Regions from separate parts of the Priestia sp. YIM B13490 genome, predicted to be linked through region 2. Evidence: a T-box and tRNA genes for the amino acid it is inferred to sense, from the RefSeq annotation. Region 2 holds a T-box; the other holds one or more tRNA genes.

Region 1 (10,605 bases), on a different contig from region 2:
CACAATAGAGAGTATAAATTGTAAAAGCAGAAGGTAATGAACTTCTGCTTTTTTTATTGGTAGTGTAAACGTAGGTTTCGTGTATATAATTGCTTCTAGCTGTTGTTTGGAGGGAAAGGCGAAGACTGGCACGGAAATCAACAGTGGTGTAACAAATAATCCATCATTCCATTCTTATTTTAAAAGGTATAGAAGTTAAAAAAGTAAGAATCCTAATAAAAACAGAACGATAAGAATGGAAAGGGATTGTGACAGGAAATATGCTAATAAACATACTAATAATGATTGTCGTATTGTACTTCATATATGTATTCGTAACTGCAGTGGTACTGTTTTATGTCCCTTTACACAAGGGAAAAGACTTAAAAGTAATGAATACTGAGAATTTTTACGGGAAGAAAGAATCCACAGATCGAGTTATGCTTTTAGAAAATGGTTATTTTTCAGGGCTTGTTCGGATGCAGATGATTCAAGAAGCGAGGCATACAATTGATATTGCATACTTTTCCATCGGTAAAGGCCGTTCTTCGGATTTACTTATGGGTGCTTTATTCGAAGCTGCGGATCGAGGTATACATATTCGCGTGTTGTTAGATGGGATCGCTCATGGGTTAAAAGGCAAGAGGAAAAATGTTCTTTATGCTCTAGCTTTCCACAATAATATTGAATTAAAGTACTATGAGCCCTTTACTATTTTTAAACCTTGGACATGGCATAACCGTCTTCACGATAAAATAATAGTAGTCGATGGCCAATTAGGTATTAGTGGAGGACGAAATATTGGAGATAAATACTTGGCTAGTCAACCAAATAAAAATTTTGTCTATGACCGTGATGTACTGATTTATAACACAAAGCAAGAAAGTCATAGTGTCATTCTCTCAATGGAGAAGTATATAGAAAAATTATGGAATCATCCGTATACACGAAAAGCTTTTCCAAAGCCCAAGAAAACTAAACAATTTCGCGGTCTTTCAGGAAAAAAATTATTGATAGATCAATACGAAGAGGCCAAAAAAGTAAACGAACCTTTTGTCCATCCTTATATTGTATGGAGAGAAGCAACGATGCCTACAAGAAAGATTTCTTTTATTACAAATCCTATTCAACGAATAAATAAAAGCCCTTTTATATGGAAAACATTTATTAAGCTTTCCCAGCAAGCTGAAAAATCCATTGTTGTTCAAAGCCCTTATATCGTACCAACAAAAGAAATGGAACAGTATATAGATAAGCAAGTAAAACCAAAAGTGCAAAGAATTATTTTAACTAATTCTATTACATCCACTCCAAATGCTATGGCTTTTTCTGCATACTTGGGAGTGAAGAATCGCGTTATAAAAGCTGGTTCGAAGCTTTATGAATATCAAAAGCCCTATTCAATTCACGGGAAATCTGTTGTTTATGATCAGCGTTTAAGTGCAGTTGGTTCTTTTAACTTAGATTCACGCTCTGCATTTTTAAATACTGAATCCATGGTTATGATAGATAGTGAAGAATTTGCAGCCGAGTTAACAGGAGCTATTGAAACTAAAATTTCTCACAGTACGCTTGTGGGGAATGAGGGAGAACCTGTGGATGTTAATACGGATTCTCAAAAAAACGTGCCTCCCGTAAAATCTGCACTCCTACATATTCTTTCGGTCTTTACACGATTTTGGAGACATTTTGTATAGTACTGTGTTACAGCAGAGTCTTTAAAAACAAATAGCGGAGATTAAAGAGGACTGCAGCTGGTGAAGGGAATGTGTAAAAAACTGTGATATGCCTCACAGTTTTTTTGAAACCCCTAGTACTAGTTATGATTCATCAAAAGACCTATTGACGAAATTCCATATATGTTTTATTATGATATAGCGTCGTTGATAAACGAGGTTCTTTTGAAGAAATCATTTCTAGGGGCATAGTTTAAAGGTAGAACTACGGTCTCCAAAACCGTCAGTGTGGGTTCGATTCCTACTGCCCCTGCCATTTTGGAGTTATTTTTTAATTCACACGCGGGTGTGGCGGAATTGGCAGACGCGCTAGACTTAGGATCTAGTGTCTTACGACGTGGGGGTTCAAGTCCCTTCACCCGCATCTTTACTTTCATATACGCGCGGAAGTAGTTCAGTGGTAGAACACCACCTTGCCAAGGTGGGGGTCGCGAGTTCGAACCTCGTCTTCCGCTTCTTTTCAAAAGCAGTTTGCATGTGCAAACTGCTTTTTTTTTGTAGAAATAAAGAGTTTTATTATACTGTTTGTAATCAGAAATATTTTATTAAAACAGCACTGTCTATACGTGTTGCTTTCGTGAATATACACATAATATTGGGGTTACATTAAAAGCTAATGAACGATACGTGAAGACATCTAATATGGTGTTTAAGATAGGGGAGAGTCCTATGGAATCTAGTTGGTTTTCAATTATACCGTTTTTAATTGTTATTCCCATAGCTATTTTCACGAAACAAGTGCTGCCAGGGTTGTTTTTAGGCTTATTAGTAGGCGCTTATTTGATTGACCATTCGATTATCGGAGGTGTTGAAAAGCTACTTCACTACGTTGTACAAGCTCTTAGAAATAAAAGTAATATAGAAATCGTCGTCTTTTTATACGCGTTTTCAGGGCTCATCGGAATGATTAAGATGGCTGGAGGAGTTAAAGGTTTTGTGGAAACAGCTGCTGAAAGAATTGATACAAGAAAAAAAGCCCTTATTTTAACCTATGTTTCAACCATTGGAACATTCAGTGCTCCCACATTTCGTTTTGTTACAATCGCGCCCATCATGAGAGCGCTGCTGAAAAAAGTGAAAATGACGACAGCAGAGCTAGGGTTCGTTATTGAAACAACTGCTACTCCTGTTATCGTCTTAATTCCTGTGGCAACGGCATTTGTAGGATATATGGTATCCATCATTCAAATGGCGATTGATCATCAAGGTATAAAACAAGACGCTTATTCTTTGTTTATTCAAAGCATTCCTTATAATTTTTTTTCGATTGTGATTATTTTAGTAGGGATTTATTTAAGCTTTTTTCATCATTCAACATCTACAGCTCCTATGAAGCTTGAGGAAGAAGACGAAAAAGATTGGCATGATTGTCATCCTTGCGTATCGAAGGATTTGCCTTCCAAGCCTTGGAATCTGTTAGTGCCTTTACTTGTCGTGATTTCACTCACCTTACTTTTAACATGGTGGAGTGGACATCATAAGAGTCACACCTTTTTTGAAGCATTTATTAAAGCAGACGTGCTAGAAGCGATGGTAGTAGCTTTAATTATGACTACGTTAATTACCCTCATTTTTTTCTTGTTTCAGCGCTTTACATTACAGAATTTGCTTAATGGTTTTATCACAGGAGGCAATGACTTAATGTCCGTTATTCTGCTGTTATCGGTAGTATGGGGATTATCCGCTGTTACAGAAGACTTGGGTTTTTCCAATTTCGTGACGGCACATTCTAAGTGGATTCCTCAAATGTTTGTCACTCCTTTTATGTTTGTGTTTGGAGCTGCTATTTCTTACTTTATCGGGTCTGCTTGGGGGACGTGGGGAATTTTAATGCCGCTTGGCGTATCGCTTGCAAGTTCTGCAGATCTTTCTTTGCCGTTGATTATCGGTGCCGTATTTGCAAGCGGTTCATTTGGAGCGTTTTCTTCGCCTTTAAGCGACGATACGAATACCATCGCCAAAATATTAGATTTATCTGTTATTGAATATGCCAAGTATAAATTAAAGCCCGCTCTAATTGCAGCGGGAATAACAGTTGCTTTTTATCTTGTGGTATCTTTCTTGTTTTGAATGAGGGAAATAGCCATCTAGTATCAACTTTTCATTTTTTTCAGCTTAAAGTATGCATACAGCCCTAATGATAGGCACACTAGCATGATACAAGTAAGCGGAAATAAGATGGTATTAATAAAATGATCATAAAACCATATATACACGAACATCACCTCGATAATTTTAACGCTATTTTTTCTATTTATTAGAGATATACTATCTGTGCTGCTTCTTCCTATTTTTCAAAAAGGCGATAATCAAAAGCAGTATAGGTACGATAGCAAAAAGAGGCATATGTAAAAGAAATCTCGCTACGTGTAGCCCTTCATAAAGATGTTCTTGAAAATTACTAGCGATTGTAATCGACAAAAACAACACAATGATGCCTAAAGGATACACTAGACGGGAAGGAGATTTAATTTTAAATAAAGTAGCTGTACCTATGATAGAGGCATAAAACAAGATGCTAACTTTAAAATAAATCCCAATAACCATAGCAAACATAAAAAATACATCGAGACGCTCTAAAAAATCAGCTACTTGAATCGTTTGAACAGTACTAAGAAGAGGGAACTGTGATCTTGTCGTCAAATCAACCCCAAGCACGCTAATGTTAATGATCATCGTAATAATTAAATTAATTCCGCTTAATCCCGTTGCGCATAGCATGGTGACACTTGCTTTTTTGGGGTTGCTTAAATAAGGAAGAAGCATGGTAAATACAATAGCTTCTGTGAAAGGGAAATACAGCGTTTCAGTTAAAGCAACTTTGGCCACAGGAAGTATTCCTTCTTTTAATACCGGCTGTAAGTTCTTAAAATCAATTAATCCCGAGCTAATAATCAAGATGAAGCCTGCAACAGCTAGAAAATACATGAAAATAAACAGAAGCTCTCCTGATCTGGCTATCGCTTCAATACCTTTTCGAGTTATATAGATAATGACCAGCATCAACAAGGCATTAGCAATAAATAAAGGCGTATCGGGATAGGCAAAAGTAAGAAGCATCTCTCCGAAATCTCTTAGAACTCGTGATGCATCGTATAAAAAATAGACAATATATATGAATGCAAGAAGTGTTCCAAGTGCCTTCCCTAAAATTTTCTGCATATATTCTGTAGGCAGGAGGTCCGGATAGTAGGAATAGAGCTTATGATAGACTAAGAAGAAAAAAAAGCTGCACAGCATTCCAATTAAAATAGCTAGCCATGCATCTTGCTTCGCTCGCATTGCAAGAGGAACTAATAAAGCACTTCCCAGCTCGAATAAAACCATGAGAATAAATAATTGAGTGGCGCTAATTTTTGCTTTTTCCATATAGCCAGAACCTCCTGACCTCAGTTTTGTTTTTCTTTTAGGCTAGAGAGAAATGATTTATTGCGCAGACCTGTTCGGTGAATGTAAGCTTCTACCGTAACGTCTACATTTAATTTTGGAAAATAAACGTCATCCCATTCTGATTTGAGTTTTTCCCATTGATTAGGCCGCGTGCGTTCCAGCGCTTCTCCAAACCCGAAGATGTCAACTTTGTCTGTCTGAGCTTGTTTAATAGCTGTTTGTAATTCTTTTTTTATTTCTTTACCTGCTGCTTTTTCCATTTTTTTGATGACAGCAGGTTGACGTGTATCAACAGGGACCTCCACTTCTCCAAGATCGCCTTCTACGCGAGTGTGAACGGACGCATAAGGTTTTCCTTTTATCATTTTTACAGATACATCCGTTTTTTGACGAACTGTTTGATAGGCAAGCGCTTCTTTTTTTCCTTTCCAATCTACATTAATATCGGTTCCTTGTATTTTATCAAGAATCCAAACGCTGCCTCTAGCTGGACTATTGTACAACCAGTCGATTAACTTTCCATTTTTAAAAACAGCAATGCCAGAAGCACGAAGGGTAGCTTCTGGTGCGCTTTGCTGGAGGTTATCTAATTTTTCTGCTTGTTGAGGATTTCCAACTAAACGAAAACCCGAGACTAGTGCTTCTCCTCCTGGAGATTCGAGAGATCTCATCACTTCTTGAAAGGAAACCTTTAGGTTTTCTCCCCATTTTCTTTGAGTGAACTCCAGCGTTTTCATAATTTTGTTTGCTGGAATTTTATCGACAGGCGTTAGTGCTTTTACCAAATCAGCAGCACTTGACTGGTTTGCGATTACTAAGGAAGTCGTAATTCGAAATTCAGGATCGCGATCAATAGAATCAATAAGAATGTTAATTCCTTCTTCACGCGCTAGTTTTTCTCCGATCACGATTAAGTTTGTATGGGCATAATAAAGTCTTCGGGAAATTCTAGCCGAAGCGCGTCTGCTTGCTTCAACTAAATTATCACCGGAAGCAGCATAGATCGTAACAGGCGGACTTTGGGTGCCGCCGCCCCCCTGTAAGCCAGCTACGTTTCCTGGGTTAATAATTTGAAAGGTAAGCTCATACCGCCCATCTTTCGTTTTGTCAATGCCCATTGCCGATACAAACGCAAGATCCGTTAACTCTTTTTTACTCCAGCAGCTAGTAAGCAATACCATCATTATGGTCATTACCAGTAAAAATAAACTTTTACGTTTCATTTTGATCATCTTCTTCCATTTCCTGGTTAACCATACCTCTTGAAGAAGGAGGCTCAGGCTTTTGATGTTTGCTTTGACGAACTTTGTTATCACTAATTAATTTAGGTCTTCTTCTCATCGTCCACCAAGGTAACCGCAGCAAGGTATCTTCATTGCTTGCAGGAATAAAGGGTGCTAATGGCGTCATGTAGGGAACACCAAATGAACGTAAGCTGCACAGATGTCCAACCCCCATTAAAAGAATAAGGATAATGCCATAGAAACCGAATGTAGCCGCTCCTAGTATAAATAAAAAACGAATTAATCGCGCTGAAATAGCCATATCGAAAGACGGCGTTGCAAAGCTAGCAATAGCTGTAATCGATACGATAATAACCATAGCTGGTGAGACGATCCCTGCTTGAACCGCTGCTTGCCCAATAACAAGAGCTCCGACGATCGATACGGCAGAGCCGATAGCTTTTGGTAAACGAATCCCTGCTTCACGCAAAATTTCAAAGGTGACTTCCATAAAAAAAGCTTCCACAAACGCGGGAAATGGAACGGATTCTCGCTGTGCCGCAAGAGCTACAATAAGCGTCGTGGGTACCATCTCTTGATGAAATGTCGTAACCGCCACATACGTAGCAGGAGCGATAAGTGAAATCATAAACATAAACACCCGCAAAAGACGAATGGACGTCGCAATATCAAAGCGTGCGTAGTAATCTTCAGCCGATTGGAAAAATTGAATGAACAACGCTGGAGCAATAAGTACAAAAGGAGTTCCATCCACAAAAATAGCAATTCTTCCTTCCAAAAGGTTACCTGCCACCACGTCAGGTCTTTCTGTATTATAAATAGTTGGAAAAGGAGTGACCGTTTGATCTTCAATTAGCTGCTCAACATAACCTGATTCCAAAATACTATCAATATCAATGTTTTTTAATCGCTTTCGAATTTCTTTTACAACTTTATCGTTTGCGATGCCATGAATATACATAAGAGTGACATCCGTTTTAGTTACCCGGCCAATCTTCATCGACTCTAGCCATAAGTCAGGTGTTTTAATAATTCGGCGCACCATGGCTAAGTTTGTGCCAATAGACTCAGTAAAGGCACCTTTTGGTCCCCGCACTACCATTTGGGTAGTAGATTCTGCAATGGCACGCTTTTCACCGCCTTGTGTACTCACGCTGAGTACGCGGTTTATGCCGTCGACAATAAGAAGGCTGTCTCCTGACATCAAAGAAGAAAGTAAATCATTCCAGTTGTCTGCAAACGATACGTTGCCGATTGTTACGATGTCTTCGGAAATTAACTCTAATGCGTTTTGATCGTTTAGGTCATTTTTTTGATTATCTTTCATAAGAGACTGCAGTAAGTAATCTTGAATAGCCTGATTATCTACAATCCCTTCTATGTAGACGATAGCAGCAGCCAAGCTGTTATTGACGCCTATTTTAAAATGACGAATCACAATATCTGAGCTGTTTCCAGTTTTCTCTTTAATGAGGGTAAGGTTCTCAGACAGCAGATTCTTAAGAGAAGAAGCTGTTTGTTCGCTACTTGTTTGATCTGACTGAGGTGGAAGTTTATTTTTAGATTGTTGATTTTTAAAGAACGAAGGCATAAATGAAAACACCCTTACTATAGTTTTTATTAATTTGACCAAAAACCGTATAATTATGTAATTTTTAACAAAATATCTTTTGCATGACGGTAAATGAAAATGACGACCCTATGAGGTAAGTAATGTTTAGGTGAGGAGGGAAAATGATGAAAATTATTGGGGTTAGCCTGCTGCTATTTGGATCTGTGATCGCTCTTTCTGTAGGAATTGATCTTTTTCAAGGAACGAACGTACTGCAGGCACTATACAATGCTTTAAGCCCGTTTCGTGTAATGGAAGTGGCCGAATTATTTGTCCTTTTTTCTTTTTTGTTTTTCTTTTTCGCAGAGTCACTTTATCTTGTTTTAAAGAAGCGTCAGCAAAAGCAATAGTAACTTGGTGCAAAGAGGTTTTTATATCTTCACTATCGAAACAAGCGTATAGAAAGATAGCTTTGAGATAGGGAAGAACCACATGAACATTGAGACTGACAGATTACTAATACGCAAATTTAAATATGAAGATTGGCAAGATGTCTACGCATATACATCTGATGCTAATGTCATGAAGTACATACCAGAAGGTATGTTTAGTAAGGATGATGCGAAGAAATTTGTAAATGAAAATATAAAAGAAAATGCTAAAAATTTTCCAGTTGTATTAAAAAACGAAAAAATTCTAATTGGTCATATCGTCTTTTTTAACTATTTTGGGGACCATACTTATGAAATTGGCTGGGTATTTAATTCTCTCTATCATCAGAAAGGATATGCTTCAGAAGCGGCAAAAGCAATAGTGGACTATAGCTTTAACACAATGAAACTGCATCGGATTATTGCTACTTGTCAACCTGAGAATACGTCTTCTTATCGTGTTATGGAGAAGATCGGGATGAGAAGAGAAGGGTATTTTAAAAAATGTATTCCAACTGAAAAAGGATGGTGGGATGAATATTATTACGCAATTTTAAAGGAAGAGTGGAAATGAGCTTTACTTTTACGGAATTACATTTTCTGAGCTGTAAAGACGAAAACAAGCCCAATTTTTAAAAAATGAGCAGAACAGCAAACCAAAACGTCTAGGCAGACATACAATAAGCTATCCATGAGAAACACCCCATGTTTGAACCTTCTTTGTTTTAGCAACAGAAAATTACGTTGAAAGGGAGTGCTTGTATGTCTAATGCTGGATGTGGATTTGGTTCTGGTTTCGCTTTATTAGTTGTATTATTTATTCTATTAGTAATTATCGGATGTAGTTGTTATAGCGGTGGTTATGGTGGCGGCTACGGCTGCTAATTATATCACTGAATAGCCTAAAGGATACCCTTTAGGCTTTTTTGTGTTCATTATAAAATGCTGGAAGAGATGATTAATCGGCAGGCTCAGTATCAACATGCGATTCAATTTTTTTCTCTTTCGGCAATTGATCAATAGAAGCCCAAGGCACGCGGCGAGGCTTATATTCAATCGCATCAGTAGAGTAAACGGCCACGCTTACGACTCCCCCGTGCACCTGCGCTCGAATCAACAAAGGATCACTATACGTATTTTTAAAATGAAAGTCAGGTCCATACCAGCTGACGGTAGCGTCTCGTCCAGGAGGTACGTAGGAAACACTGCGGCTGTGTGAGTAACGCTGTGTAATCGTTAGGCCAGCGTTATCGACGGCGTTAAATAAAGTAGAAGAAACTTGGCAAATTCCTCCTCCAACTCCTTCAGAATACTCTCCTTTTACAATGATTGGCGCACGCATATACCCTTTTGCTGCCGTTCTTTTTCCGACGGTTTGATTAAAAGAGAAAACTTCCCCAGGAAATATAACGCTGCTGTCTAGTGATTCAGCTGCAAGAGAAATATTGTGAGAACGATTTTTATTATGAGGGTTAAATACCGTATGATAATGACCGATTTGCTTAATTCGAATCGTTGCAAGCAGCTCTTTATCTACGCGAGGCGGAACAGGAAGCGTCGGGATTTCTAATGTTGACGTACCGCCGTTAAAAAAATAAGTATAAAATTTCTCCGCAAAATCTTTATGATATAGTTTGACACCCGCTTGCTCAGGAACAATTTGTCCGCTTTTATCAATGCGGGCATTTATGGGCTCTCTATATGTTTTTTTATCCAATTCTTCTAGAAGAAGATTGTATCGATCATGATCAACCATAGGTACAGGAAGAAGAGGCACGGCCACTTTATCCCGTTCAATCCGTTCAATTGGTTTACCGTCATGAGTAATAGATAGGTGGTCTTGTGTAGAAAGAGGTTGAATGAGCATTAAAAGTCCAACCATCCAAGTGAAATTCATATCATATACCTCGCTTTCACCTGTTAGTATGAATAAAATGAACCGTTTAATGTATAGGATTCACAAGCTCTTTTTTGTATTATTTTCCATGAGCTTAGCGTGTAAAAATTTCTATTTATAATTGTCTGTGTACTTTCGCATATTACATAGAGAAACTACAAGGTAATGAGGGTAGACAATGACAAAATTAATGATTTTAGTCTTTATGCTTATTAGTTTTTTTGTGCATCCCCAAAAGATGAAAGCAGAAGAAAACCTTACGTATTTTCCGGTAAGTGACACAGGAAAAGTATTAAAGTGGAAACGTGTAGAAAGCTTACTGCCGAAGGGGAAAAAATTTAAAGTGATCGATGTAGAAACCGGCTTTTACTTTTAC
Region 2 (10,605 bases):
TGTTGTTTCAGAAGTGGTGACAATGTCTTTATCTCCACCTGGTAAATAACCTAAATTAAAGACAGCGCCCGTGACTCGTCCTTTAATAGAACGAGGAAGCATGTTTATATTGCTGTGGCTTTCTTGGATAAGTGTTACTCTGTTTTCTACATGGTATTCTGTCAATCGCTGTTGAGTTGCTTGAATGGCTTGAGGTTGAATATCAAATCCATATACATGACCTGTATCTCCGACTAAGTTAGCTAAGAACAATGTATCATGTCCATTTCCTGCTGTGGCATCAATCGCGACATCTCCTTGGGCCACAGCATTAGTGAGCAATGTGCGGGCAAAAGGCAGGATACGTTCTATTTTCATCTTTCCATCAACTCTTTTTCGTAATATTTTCCTTGATAGCTTTGACGATGTTGGAGCTCTTGATCAATGGCATTTAATACGCTCCACTTATTTACGCTCCACATCGGTCCAACCATGAGGTCTATCGGTCCATCGCCTGTAATACGATGAACAATCATCTCAGGAGGGATTACTTCGAGCTGATCGCATACAAGCTTTACGTATTCTTCAAATGAAAGAAATTCAACAAGGCCCTTTTCATACTGTTTGACCATAGGAGTTCCTTTTAGTAAATGAAGCAGATGAATCTTGATTCCTTGAACGTCTAATTTTGCTACTTCACGTACGGTTTCCATCATCATATCAGGTGTTTCTAAAGGCAAACCATTAATGATGTGAGAACAAACGCGAATACCGTGTTTTCGAAGCTTTGCTACCCCGTCTACATAGCATTGATGATCGTGTGCCCGGTTAATAAGCAGTGAAGTTCGTTCATGAACAGTTTGCAGTCCAAGTTCTACCCATAGATAAGTTCGTTCATTTAATTCAGCCAAGTATTCCACCACATCGTCCGGGAGACAGTCAGGGCGCGTGGCGATAGAAAGCCCAACAACTCCAGGAAGCTTTAAGACGGCTTCATATTTTTCACGAAGCTCCTCGACAGGAGCATGAGTATTAGTAAATGCTTGAAAGTAAGCAACGTATTTTCCGTCTTTCCATTTATGATGCATTTTTTTACGGATTTCATTAAATTGCGTCACGAGGTCATCCGCTCTGTTTCCGGCAAAATCCCCTGAGCCGGCAGCACTGCAAAACGTACAGCCGCCGTGGGCTACCGTGCCGTCTCTGTTTGGACAATCAAATCCTCCATCTAAGGCTACTTTAAATACCTTATGGCCAAAGTGGTTACGTAAGTGGTAATTCCAGGTGTGATAACGTTTGTTTTCAGATTTATACGGAAATGGGTTTGTCTGACTCAAATCAGCAACCTCCTTTTTACATGCAATATACATCAACAAATTGTATCAAAAACGTGAAAAAGTGCCAAACAAATTTAAGGATGCTTATATTTAACAGGTTCTTCTTGTCGTAAAGAGAAGTAAAGTTGCGCAAAATAAGACAGAAATGAACGAATAGGAGGAATAGAGAATGACAACTCGTCAAGCAGTGGATCAACTTATGCAACAGTGTGAAGATGCTATTCGCTTTGGTCAAGGCCAGTTGCAGGAAGGCATGAAGCAAGAACATTATAACGACACTGAGTATACAAAAGCACAGGAAAAATTAGAAAATGCTTATAAAGAAATTGAAGAGTTTTCTCACAGTGCAAATGCACAGCAGAGAGAGCAGCTATATCGCATGCGCCTGCAAGTTCAGCAGCTGCAAAATAAATTGATCACAACTCAGCATTAAGGAGAGGATTTTATGGCAACGCGTTCAAATCAAAATAATCCGGAACAAAAAACAAAAAACGGGATCAACAGCAATGACATTGAGCTAGGAAAAGATTTTGATCCGGTAAAAGAATTAAAAGCACGAAACAGCAAGCGTGCACAGCCGGTTCGTTCGAAGCAAAAGTAAGCGATAAAAAGGTGGTTTTGCATGATATTGTCATGTGAAATCACCTTTTTAAATAGTCAGCGAATTTTAAATAAATTGTCTATATGTAAAAGCATTGCGAACCCTTTAAGAAAAGACTAGAATGTACGTTGGCATTCGAATAGATAGGGGGGAGATCAATGCCTAAATCACTTTGGTTTTTGATTATTGGTATGCTTGTAAACGTAACGGGAGCTTCATTTTTATGGCCTCTCAATACAATTTATATAAATGAACATTTAGGAAAGTCGTTGTCCGTCGCAGGAGTGGTTCTTATGCTGAATTCTGCTGCAAGCGTAGTAGGAAATTTGCTTGGAGGAACGCTTTTTGACAAAATCGGAGGATATAAATCCATTTTATCAGGAATTATTATTACTCTTATTGCATTAGTGGGACTCGTGTTTTTCCATGGTTGGCCTACATACGTTGTTCTCTTGGTTGTTGTAGGGTTTGGATCTGGTATTGTGTTTCCATCTATGTATGCAATGGCAGGTTCCGTTTGGCCACAGGGCGGAAGAAAAGCATTTAATGCGATGTACGTTGCTCAAAATGCAGGAGTAGCTATTGGCGCCGCGGTAGGAGGCATTGTAGCGTCTTATTCATTTACGTATATTTTCTTAGCTAATACAATTTTATACGTTATTTTTCTGCTTATTGCTATTTTTTCATATCGCCATATTTCGGTTACAGTTGGGCAAACGAATGTCCTTAATGAAGCTGGGAGCATTGGGCATAAAACGAAGCTGACTGCTCTTCTTATTTTATGTACGGGGTATGTCTTATGCTGGGTGGCGTATGTTCAGTGGCAAACAACGATTGCTACGCATACGCGTGAGCTGAATATACCTCTTTCTAGCTACAGTTTGCTTTGGACGATTAACGGGATTTTAATTGTAGTCGGTCAGCCTTTGATTGTACCCATCATTCAAAAAGTAGCAAAAACATTAAAAGTACAAGTCCTAATTGGAACGGTTATTTTTGTGGCTTCTTTTGTTATCGTGGTGAATGCTACAACATTTCCGCAGTTCTTAACAGCCATGGTTGTGTTGACAATTGGAGAAATGTTCGTTTGGCCAGCCATTCCAGCTGTTGCAAGTCAATTGGCACCATCTGGAAAAGAAGGATTTTATCAAGGTGTAGTTAACAGCATGGCTACTGCAGGTAAAATGATTGGTCCTCTCTTTGGAGGCGTTATTTTCGATGCGTTTAATATGTCTACGCTGTGCTATTTATTAATTGGGCTATTGCTATTCAGCATGTGTACAACATGGATATACGATTATAAATTAAAAGAAAAACGTCAGCGTTCGTTAACCATCTCTAAATAAATAGAGATGGTTTTATTTTTGACTGCTTAATAAACGTAGGAATGTCTTCAGTATTCCTTTAATAATATAGTAAGGGTCGTGACAAGCAAAGGAAGGAGTATATACCTGTAAATATGTAAGCGTTTTCTAATTATGTGACTTCATGGGGGGCTAAACATGCTTAGTATGATTGGATTAATTGGAGGATTATTGCTGCTCATTGTATTAACGATGAGAGGCATGAATTTATTTATAGCAGGTCCGCTCAGTGCTTTAGTTGTTGCGTTAACAAGCGGAATGCCTTTATTTCCACAGCTGGTGAAAGAAGGGGAAGCAAATTTTGTTGGAAATTACATGTCTGGTTTCACAGGATTTATTGCTTCTTGGTATTTAATGTTTCTATTGGGCGCCGTCTTTGGAAAAGTGATGGAAGACAGCGGGGCTGCTGATAGTGTTTCCCGCTGGATTGTCAGTAAACTAGGAATGAAAAGAGCAGTGTTGGCGATTGTACTTGCCTGTGCGGTCTTGACATACGGAGGAGTCAGTTTGTTTGTAGTAGCATTCTCTGTCTATCCAATGGCTTTGAGCTTATTCAAACAAGCCGATTTGCCGAGGCGGTTTATTCCTGCTGCTTTAGCATTTGGTTCGGTTACGTTTACGATGACCTCGGCTGGGTCGCCTGAAATCCAAAACTGGATTCCAATTGAATATTTGAAGACGAGTCCGTATGCAGGATGGGAAGTTAGTTTAGTTATAGCAGTAGTGATGGCTGTATTCGGCTACTGGTGGTTAAAGCGCTTGATTTCAAAAGCAGTTAAAAATGGAGAGCGTTTTATATCACGCGAGAAAGATCCAGTAGTAACGGAAAATCAGTCTCTTCCTAATCCTTTATTAAGTTTGCTTCCGCTTGTGGTCGTGCTCATTATTTCTTTTGCACTTCATAAGCCACTTCAGCAATCTGCGCTGATTGTCGCACTTTTAAGCGGGATCATTGTCACTTATATTGTGAACCGAAAGCATTTTAAAGGATTTTGGAATGCAGCTTCAGAAGGAACGCTGGGTGCGTTAATTGCTATTGGGAATACAGCCGCTGTCGTAGGTTTTGGAGGAGTTGCTAAGGCTGTTCCCGCGTTTGGAGTGGCTGTAGATGCCATGACGCATATTCCAGGAAGTCCGTTGATCGGAGGAGCTATTGCCGTGAGTGTTATCGCGGGGATGACAGGTTCGGCTTCAGGAGGTCAGGCGATTGCTTTGCCAATTTTAGCACCTCACTATCTAGATGCTGGTGTAAATCCAGAAGCTCTCCATCGCGTAGTAGCTATTTCCTCTGGAGTACTAGATTCCTTGCCTCATAATGGTTATGTCGTAACAACCATTAATTCTATTTGCGGAGAAACTCATAAAGATGCGTATGGATCAGTTGCAGCAATGACGGTGATTGTGCCGCTTGTTGGTCTTGTACTTGCGATCATCCTGTTTTCTTTTGGATTTGGCATTTAATAATAGCAGCTAAAGAAAGCAGGGGCTGGGATAAAAGTATTTTAGTTGAAGGAAGATCCGAACGATGAATCGTTCGGATCTTTTCATGTTTATGGTGAACGTAGATTTCATTTGTTTAGGTGCTTCTAGCTGCGGAGTGGAGGGCAAGACAAAGACTTCTGAAATAGGTGAGACCCCGCATGAGTGTAAGCAACGAGGAGGCTCATCGGCTGCCAGCGGAAAGAGAAGTCTTGCACGGAAATCAACAGCGGTGTAACCAAGAGATTCATACTAGCGCATTTATTCTATTTGTTCGTCTTTAAATTGGATTGATTTAATTATGTCTCAATCCCTTTTTTGTTTGGCCGTCGATGTATGTTTTTGGGAGAAGTTGTTCATATATAAGAATGAAAGAGAGGATTTAGCAATAAAGCAGTGCTGCATTGCAGAAACTTTTACAAAATCCCTTGAACAACTTGCAGTTTACGAACATATTATTTACAATACAAGGTAGTATGATGTAAAAACTATGATAAGGAATAGTAGTGAACGAAGCGAGCTAAGAGAGCTGACGGGTGGTGCGAGTCAGCAAACGAGCGTTCATGAACTCACCTTGGAGTTGTAAATGTGAAGTAAAGTAACATTTGCCGTCTATCCGCGTTAAGGAAAATGAGTGAGTACATAATTGTGCTAATTTGGGTGGTACCGCGGGAAGTTTATTCAACCTCTCGTCCCTTTGTTTGAGGGATGAGGGGTTTTTTAGTTTAATTAAATACAGCTGGAGCGTACAAGGAGGATTATGTATGGCTTTTAATCATGAAAAGATCGAACAAAAATGGCAAAAAGTTTGGGAAGAAAATAAAACATTTAGAACAACAGAAGATGAAGGAAAGCGTAAATTTTACGCATTAGATATGTTCCCTTATCCATCTGGCGCTGGTTTACACGTTGGGCATCCAGAAGGTTATACAGCAACGGATATTTTATCTCGTATGAAGCGTATGCAAGGATACAATGTACTTCATCCGATGGGATGGGATGCATTCGGACTACCTGCTGAACAGTATGCATTAGATACAGGAAACGACCCGGCTGAATTCACTGAACTTAACATTAATAATTTCCGTCGTCAAATCAAATCGTTAGGTTTCTCTTACGATTGGGAGCGAGAAATTAATACAACTGATCCAAACTACTACAAATGGACGCAGTGGATTTTCTTACAGCTATATAAAAACGGCTTAGCTTATGTGGATGAAGTAGCTGTTAACTGGTGTCCTGCTCTAGGAACGGTACTTGCGAACGAAGAAGTTATTGACGGCAAAAGTGAGCGTGGGGGACATCCGGTTGAGCGTCGTCCAATGAAGCAGTGGATGCTTAAAATCACCGCTTATGCAGATCGTTTACTAGAAGATTTAGATGAGCTTGATTGGCCAGAAAGTATTAAAGAAATGCAGCGCAACTGGATTGGCCGCTCTGAAGGAGCTCACGTGCACTTCACAATCGATGGATACGACGACACATTTACTGTGTTCACAACGCGTCCTGACACGCTATTTGGGGCAACGTATGCCGTTTTAGCACCTGAACATCCGTTTGTAGAAAAAATTACAACAGCCGAACAAAAAGAAGCGGTAGAAGCGTATTTAGATCAAATTAAAAGCAAAAGCGATTTAGAACGTACAGACTTAGCTAAAGACAAAACTGGCGTATTCACTGGTGCTTATGCAATTAACCCTGTAAACGGCGAGAGAATGCCAATTTGGATTGCTGACTATGTTCTAATGAGCTATGGCACAGGTGCAATTATGGCTGTTCCGGCTCATGATGAGCGTGATTATGAATTTGCTGTTAAATTTGAACTGCCGATTAAAGAAGTAGTAGCGGGCGGAGACGTTTCAAAAGAAGCTTATACAGGCGACGGCGAGCACGTTAATTCAGACTTCTTAAATGGTTTAGATAAAGAAGAAGCAATTTCAAATATGATTCAGTGGCTTCAAACAAATGAAAAAGGTGAAAAACAAGTAACATACCGTCTGCGTGACTGGTTATTCAGCCGTCAGCGCTACTGGGGTGAACCAATTCCTGTTATTCACTGGGAAGACGGCACAACGACTGCAGTTCCTGAAGATCAACTTCCGCTTGTGTTACCAAAAACGACTGAAATCAAACCGTCAGGCACAGGTGAATCTCCGTTAGCAAACATTGATGACTGGGTGAACGTTGTAGATCCGGAAACAGGCAAAAAAGGGCGCCGCGAAACAAATACAATGCCTCAATGGGCAGGCAGCTGCTGGTATTACTTACGCTACATTGATCCAACAAACAGTGAAGCGTTAGCAGATGCAGATAAATTAAAAGAATGGTTGCCGGTTGATATTTATATCGGTGGAGCTGAACACGCTGTTCTTCACTTATTATATGCTCGTTTCTGGCATAAGTTTTTATATGATATCGGCGTAGTTCCAACAAAAGAGCCGTTCCAAAAACTGTTTAACCAAGGTATGATTCTTGGAGAAAATAACGAAAAAATGAGTAAGTCAAAAGGTAACGTTGTAAACCCAGACGAGATCGTAGAAAGCCACGGTGCAGATACGCTTCGCCTTTATGAAATGTTCATGGGGCCTTTAGATGCGTCAATCGCCTGGTCAACAAAAGGGCTTGATGGTGCACGCCGTTTCTTAGATCGTGTATGGCGCTTACTTGTTGACGATAACGGTGAATTAAGCAGCAAGGTTCAAGAAAGCAATGACACTACGCTTGAACGCGTGTATCACCAAACGGTGAAAAAAGTAACGGAAGATTACGAAGGCCTCCGTTTTAATACAGGTATCTCTCAGCTTATGGTATTCATCAATGATGCATACAAAGTTGACGTGCTGCCAAAGCAATACGTAGAAGGATTTGTGAAGCTATTAGCACCAATTTGTCCTCATACGACTGAGGAATTATGGAGCAAACTAGGTCACGAAGATACAATTTCGTATGAGGCTTGGCCTGCGTTTGACGAAGCAAAACTTGTAGATGATGAAGTGGAAATTGTCGTTCAAATTAACGGTAAAGTACGTGCGAAAGTAAACGTACCTGCTGAGGCATCTCGTGAAGAGCTTCAAGATATTGCAATGGCTAATGAAGATGTTCAAGAGTTCATTGAAGGTAAGACAGTGCGCAAAGTGATTGCTGTGCCTGGTAAATTAGTAAACATCGTAGCTAATTAAGTATTGATGTAGAACAGAACCCCTGACAGTTCTTTAGTCAGGGGTTCTGTTCTAGACCTAAGCGCCTGATGTCCACCTTTCGGGTTGACATCAGGCGCTTAGTCAAACCTTTAACTACGATTGGAAAAGCTTAGGCAGGCTGCTGCTTAAGCTTTTCTTATTTAGTGGCATAAAGGTATTTGAATTTGCTACAATAGCGATAGCAAGCTGAATGAAAGAATAGAGAGGAATGACGAAGATGGAAGAAGTAAAAGTAATTACGCCTGAAGAACTTCAAAAACGAGTTGAAAATGGAGAAGAACTTCATTTAGTTGATGTGCGCGAAGATGAAGAAGTAGCAGAAGGAATGATTCCAACTGCTAAACACATTCGTATGAATGATATTCCAGGTAATGTGGATTATTTCGATAAAGACAAAGAATATATTTTCATTTGCCGTTCGGGCCGCCGCAGTGAAAACGTATGTTACTACCTTCAAGAACAAGGATATAAAGTAACAAATATGGTTGGCGGTATGTTAGAGTGGGAAGGAAAAACGGTTAATAAATAAAAAGAGGCTGGGACAAAAGTATCTTAGCTGAAGTGAAAAATGAACCATTGATCAACATGTTTGATTAGTGGTTCATTTTTTTTGTTTCGTTTCTTCTAGCAGTTGATTGGAAGGCAAGGCGAAGACTCCTGCGAGAAAAGCGGAACAGGTGAGACCCCCCAGGAGCGCAAGCGAGGAGGAGGATCACTGGCCGCCCGCGGAAAGCGAAGTCTTGCAAGGAAATCAACTGCCGTGTTACAAGCGGTTCAGCTCATGTATCCCATTTGTTCGTCTTTAGATTGAATTCATTTCGTTATGTCTTAACCTCTTTTTTGAATGAAACTTCTGCCAACCGACTAAAATGATAGCAGGAAAACAAATGATGACTAAATCTATAAAAGCCCTCATAAAAATAGAGGTAGTAAGAGATTGAAAATCTGTACAAAAACCATCATCAAGAGAAACAGTCCATTCTGATTGAAACAAATTTGATAGGACAAGGTGGTAGAAGCTGTGATACAAGTAAAAATGTTTGATAAAGAGCATGAAAAAGATTTAGAATTTGCGGTGAACCGATTTTTACGGAAATTAGAGGATGAAGACGTCGTTGATATTAAATACCAAGTGACAGTGGATGTTGATCGTGATGAGCAGGTGTACTGTTTTTCAGCCATGGTTATGTATAAAGCCTAGCATATTATGCTAGGCTTGTTGCAAATTCTCCTGCATTACTTCCAGCCAAACGGCCTGTTACAAGAGCAGAAGTGATATTGTATCCTCCAGTGTATCCATGGATATCAAGAATTTCCCCGCAGAAGTAAAGGCCTTGCATAAATTTCGAAGACATTTCTTTTGGGTGAATTTCTTTAACAGATACGCCGCCTCCTGTGACGAATGCTTTTTCTAAAGAAAGCGTGCCGTTTACAGCAAATTCAAATCGTTTGCACAGTCTTGCAAATTCTCTCAGTTTCTCATGCTGAAGCTGTCCTGCTAGCGCTTGGCTATCAATGCCTGCCTGCTCGAGTAAAAACAATAGATAACGTTCAGATACAAAACCTTTTAAGACATTTTTAATTGCTTTTTTCGGTTCTTCTTTTGTTGTTTTGACTAATTGTTGAAAAATATCTTCTTCGTTTTGGCTAGGAAATAAATCAAGAGACATTTGAACAGTGTTGCTTTTTTGTTTCTTTAACTCTTTAACAACATATTGGCTGCAGCGAAGAGCGGCAGGGCCAGAGATGCCAAAGTGAGTGAAAATCATATCCATTTGATGAGTAATGACAGGCTTGCCTTTTTTATTAAGCACGCTTAGTCCTACATTGCGAAGCGATAGACCTTGAAGCGTTTTGGTTTTAATAAAGTGTTCGCTAGATGTAATAGGAACTTCTGTTGGGTAAAGCTCAGTAATTTTATGCCCTGCATCTTTTGCCCATTGATAACCGTCTCCTGTCGAACCTGTATGAGGTACTGATTTTCCACCTACTGCAATCACAACGCTTTTCGTTTGGATTGCTTCCCCGTTTTGAAGCACAACTTCTTTCACGGTGTTGTTCTCATAGTGTACGCGTTTAACGGCTGTGTTTGTGCGAATTGTCACGCGAAGACGGTGAAGTTCGCTAATTAATGCGTCAACAACAGATTGCGCTTTATTGCTGACCGGAAACATACGGCCGTGATCTTCTTCTTTTAATTTAATTCCAAGGCCTTCAAAATAAGAGATGATATCTTCGTTATTAAAAACAGAAAACGCACTGTATAAAAAGCGTCCGTTTCCTGGAATGTGTTTAATAAGTTCATCAATGGGAAGACGGTTTGTCACATTACAGCGTCCGCCTCCAGAAATGGCAAGCTTTCGTCCAAGTTTATTGCCTTTATCAATTAATAATACGTTTGCACCTGACTCACCAGCTGCAATCGATGCCATCAAACCAGAAGGTCCTCCTCCGATTACGACTACATCATATATCATACTTTCACCAACCTGTCTATTCTTAAAAAATTTTAGTTTGTTCACTGACAAATCTCTCAACATTGGATAAAATGGGCTATAGTCTTTGTTTTTCTAGTTTGTTGACGAGTGCGAGTGAGTATAAGACCTTTCTTAGTGTATACTGTCACTTGCTTCTTTTCAATTCTA

Evidence for each region. A T-box is a leader RNA that pairs with one kind of tRNA and senses whether it is charged. The one in region 2 lies ahead of leuS (leucine--tRNA ligase), so its partner is inferred to be a tRNA-Leu.
Region 1: it has a tRNA-Leu gene. The T-box ahead of leuS (leucine--tRNA ligase) is inferred to sense a tRNA for this amino acid. The anticodon was not compared.

What each region holds. Positions count from the first base shown of each region.
Region 1 is NZ_JBHZOT010000003.1:414,981-425,585, forward strand. Features, by position in the region: gene ACFX4R_RS12015 (phospholipase D-like domain-containing protein) at 282-1,676, shown strand; tRNA gene ACFX4R_RS12020 (tRNA-Trp) at 1,898-1,971, shown strand; tRNA gene ACFX4R_RS12025 (tRNA-Leu) at 1,998-2,079, shown strand; tRNA gene ACFX4R_RS12030 (tRNA-Gly) at 2,099-2,170, shown strand; gene ACFX4R_RS12035 (Na+/H+ antiporter NhaC family protein) at 2,385-3,785, shown strand; gene ACFX4R_RS12040 (GerAB/ArcD/ProY family transporter) at 3,984-5,084, opposite strand; gene ACFX4R_RS12045 (Ger(x)C family spore germination protein) at 5,105-6,328, opposite strand; gene ACFX4R_RS12050 (spore germination protein) at 6,318-7,940, opposite strand; gene ACFX4R_RS12055 (YczF family membrane protein) at 8,087-8,311, shown strand; gene ACFX4R_RS12060 (GNAT family N-acetyltransferase) at 8,394-8,906, shown strand; gene ACFX4R_RS12065 (YjcZ family sporulation protein) at 9,095-9,217, shown strand; gene ACFX4R_RS12070 (VanW family protein) at 9,291-10,229, opposite strand; gene ACFX4R_RS12075 (hypothetical protein) at 10,408-10,605, shown strand, end outside.
Region 2 is NZ_JBHZOT010000004.1:323,305-333,909, reverse strand. Features, by position in the region: gene mnmM (tRNA 5-(aminomethyl)-2-thiouridylate-methyltransferase MnmM) at 1-357, opposite strand, end outside; gene mnmL (tRNA modification radical SAM protein MnmL/YtqA) at 354-1,316, opposite strand; gene ACFX4R_RS16015 (YtzC family protein) at 1,486-1,749, shown strand; gene ACFX4R_RS16010 (hypothetical protein) at 1,762-1,917, shown strand; gene ACFX4R_RS16005 (MDR family MFS transporter) at 2,076-3,263, shown strand; gene ACFX4R_RS16000 (GntP family permease) at 3,420-4,742, shown strand; gene ACFX4R_RS15995 (hypothetical protein) at 4,807-4,998, shown strand; T-box leader at 5,242-5,460, shown strand; gene leuS (leucine--tRNA ligase) at 5,525-7,939, shown strand; gene ACFX4R_RS15985 (rhodanese-like domain-containing protein) at 8,178-8,489, shown strand; gene ACFX4R_RS15980 (hypothetical protein) at 8,592-8,771, shown strand; gene ACFX4R_RS15975 (sporulation protein Cse60) at 8,982-9,161, shown strand; gene ACFX4R_RS15970 (BaiN/RdsA family NAD(P)/FAD-dependent oxidoreductase) at 9,166-10,437, opposite strand.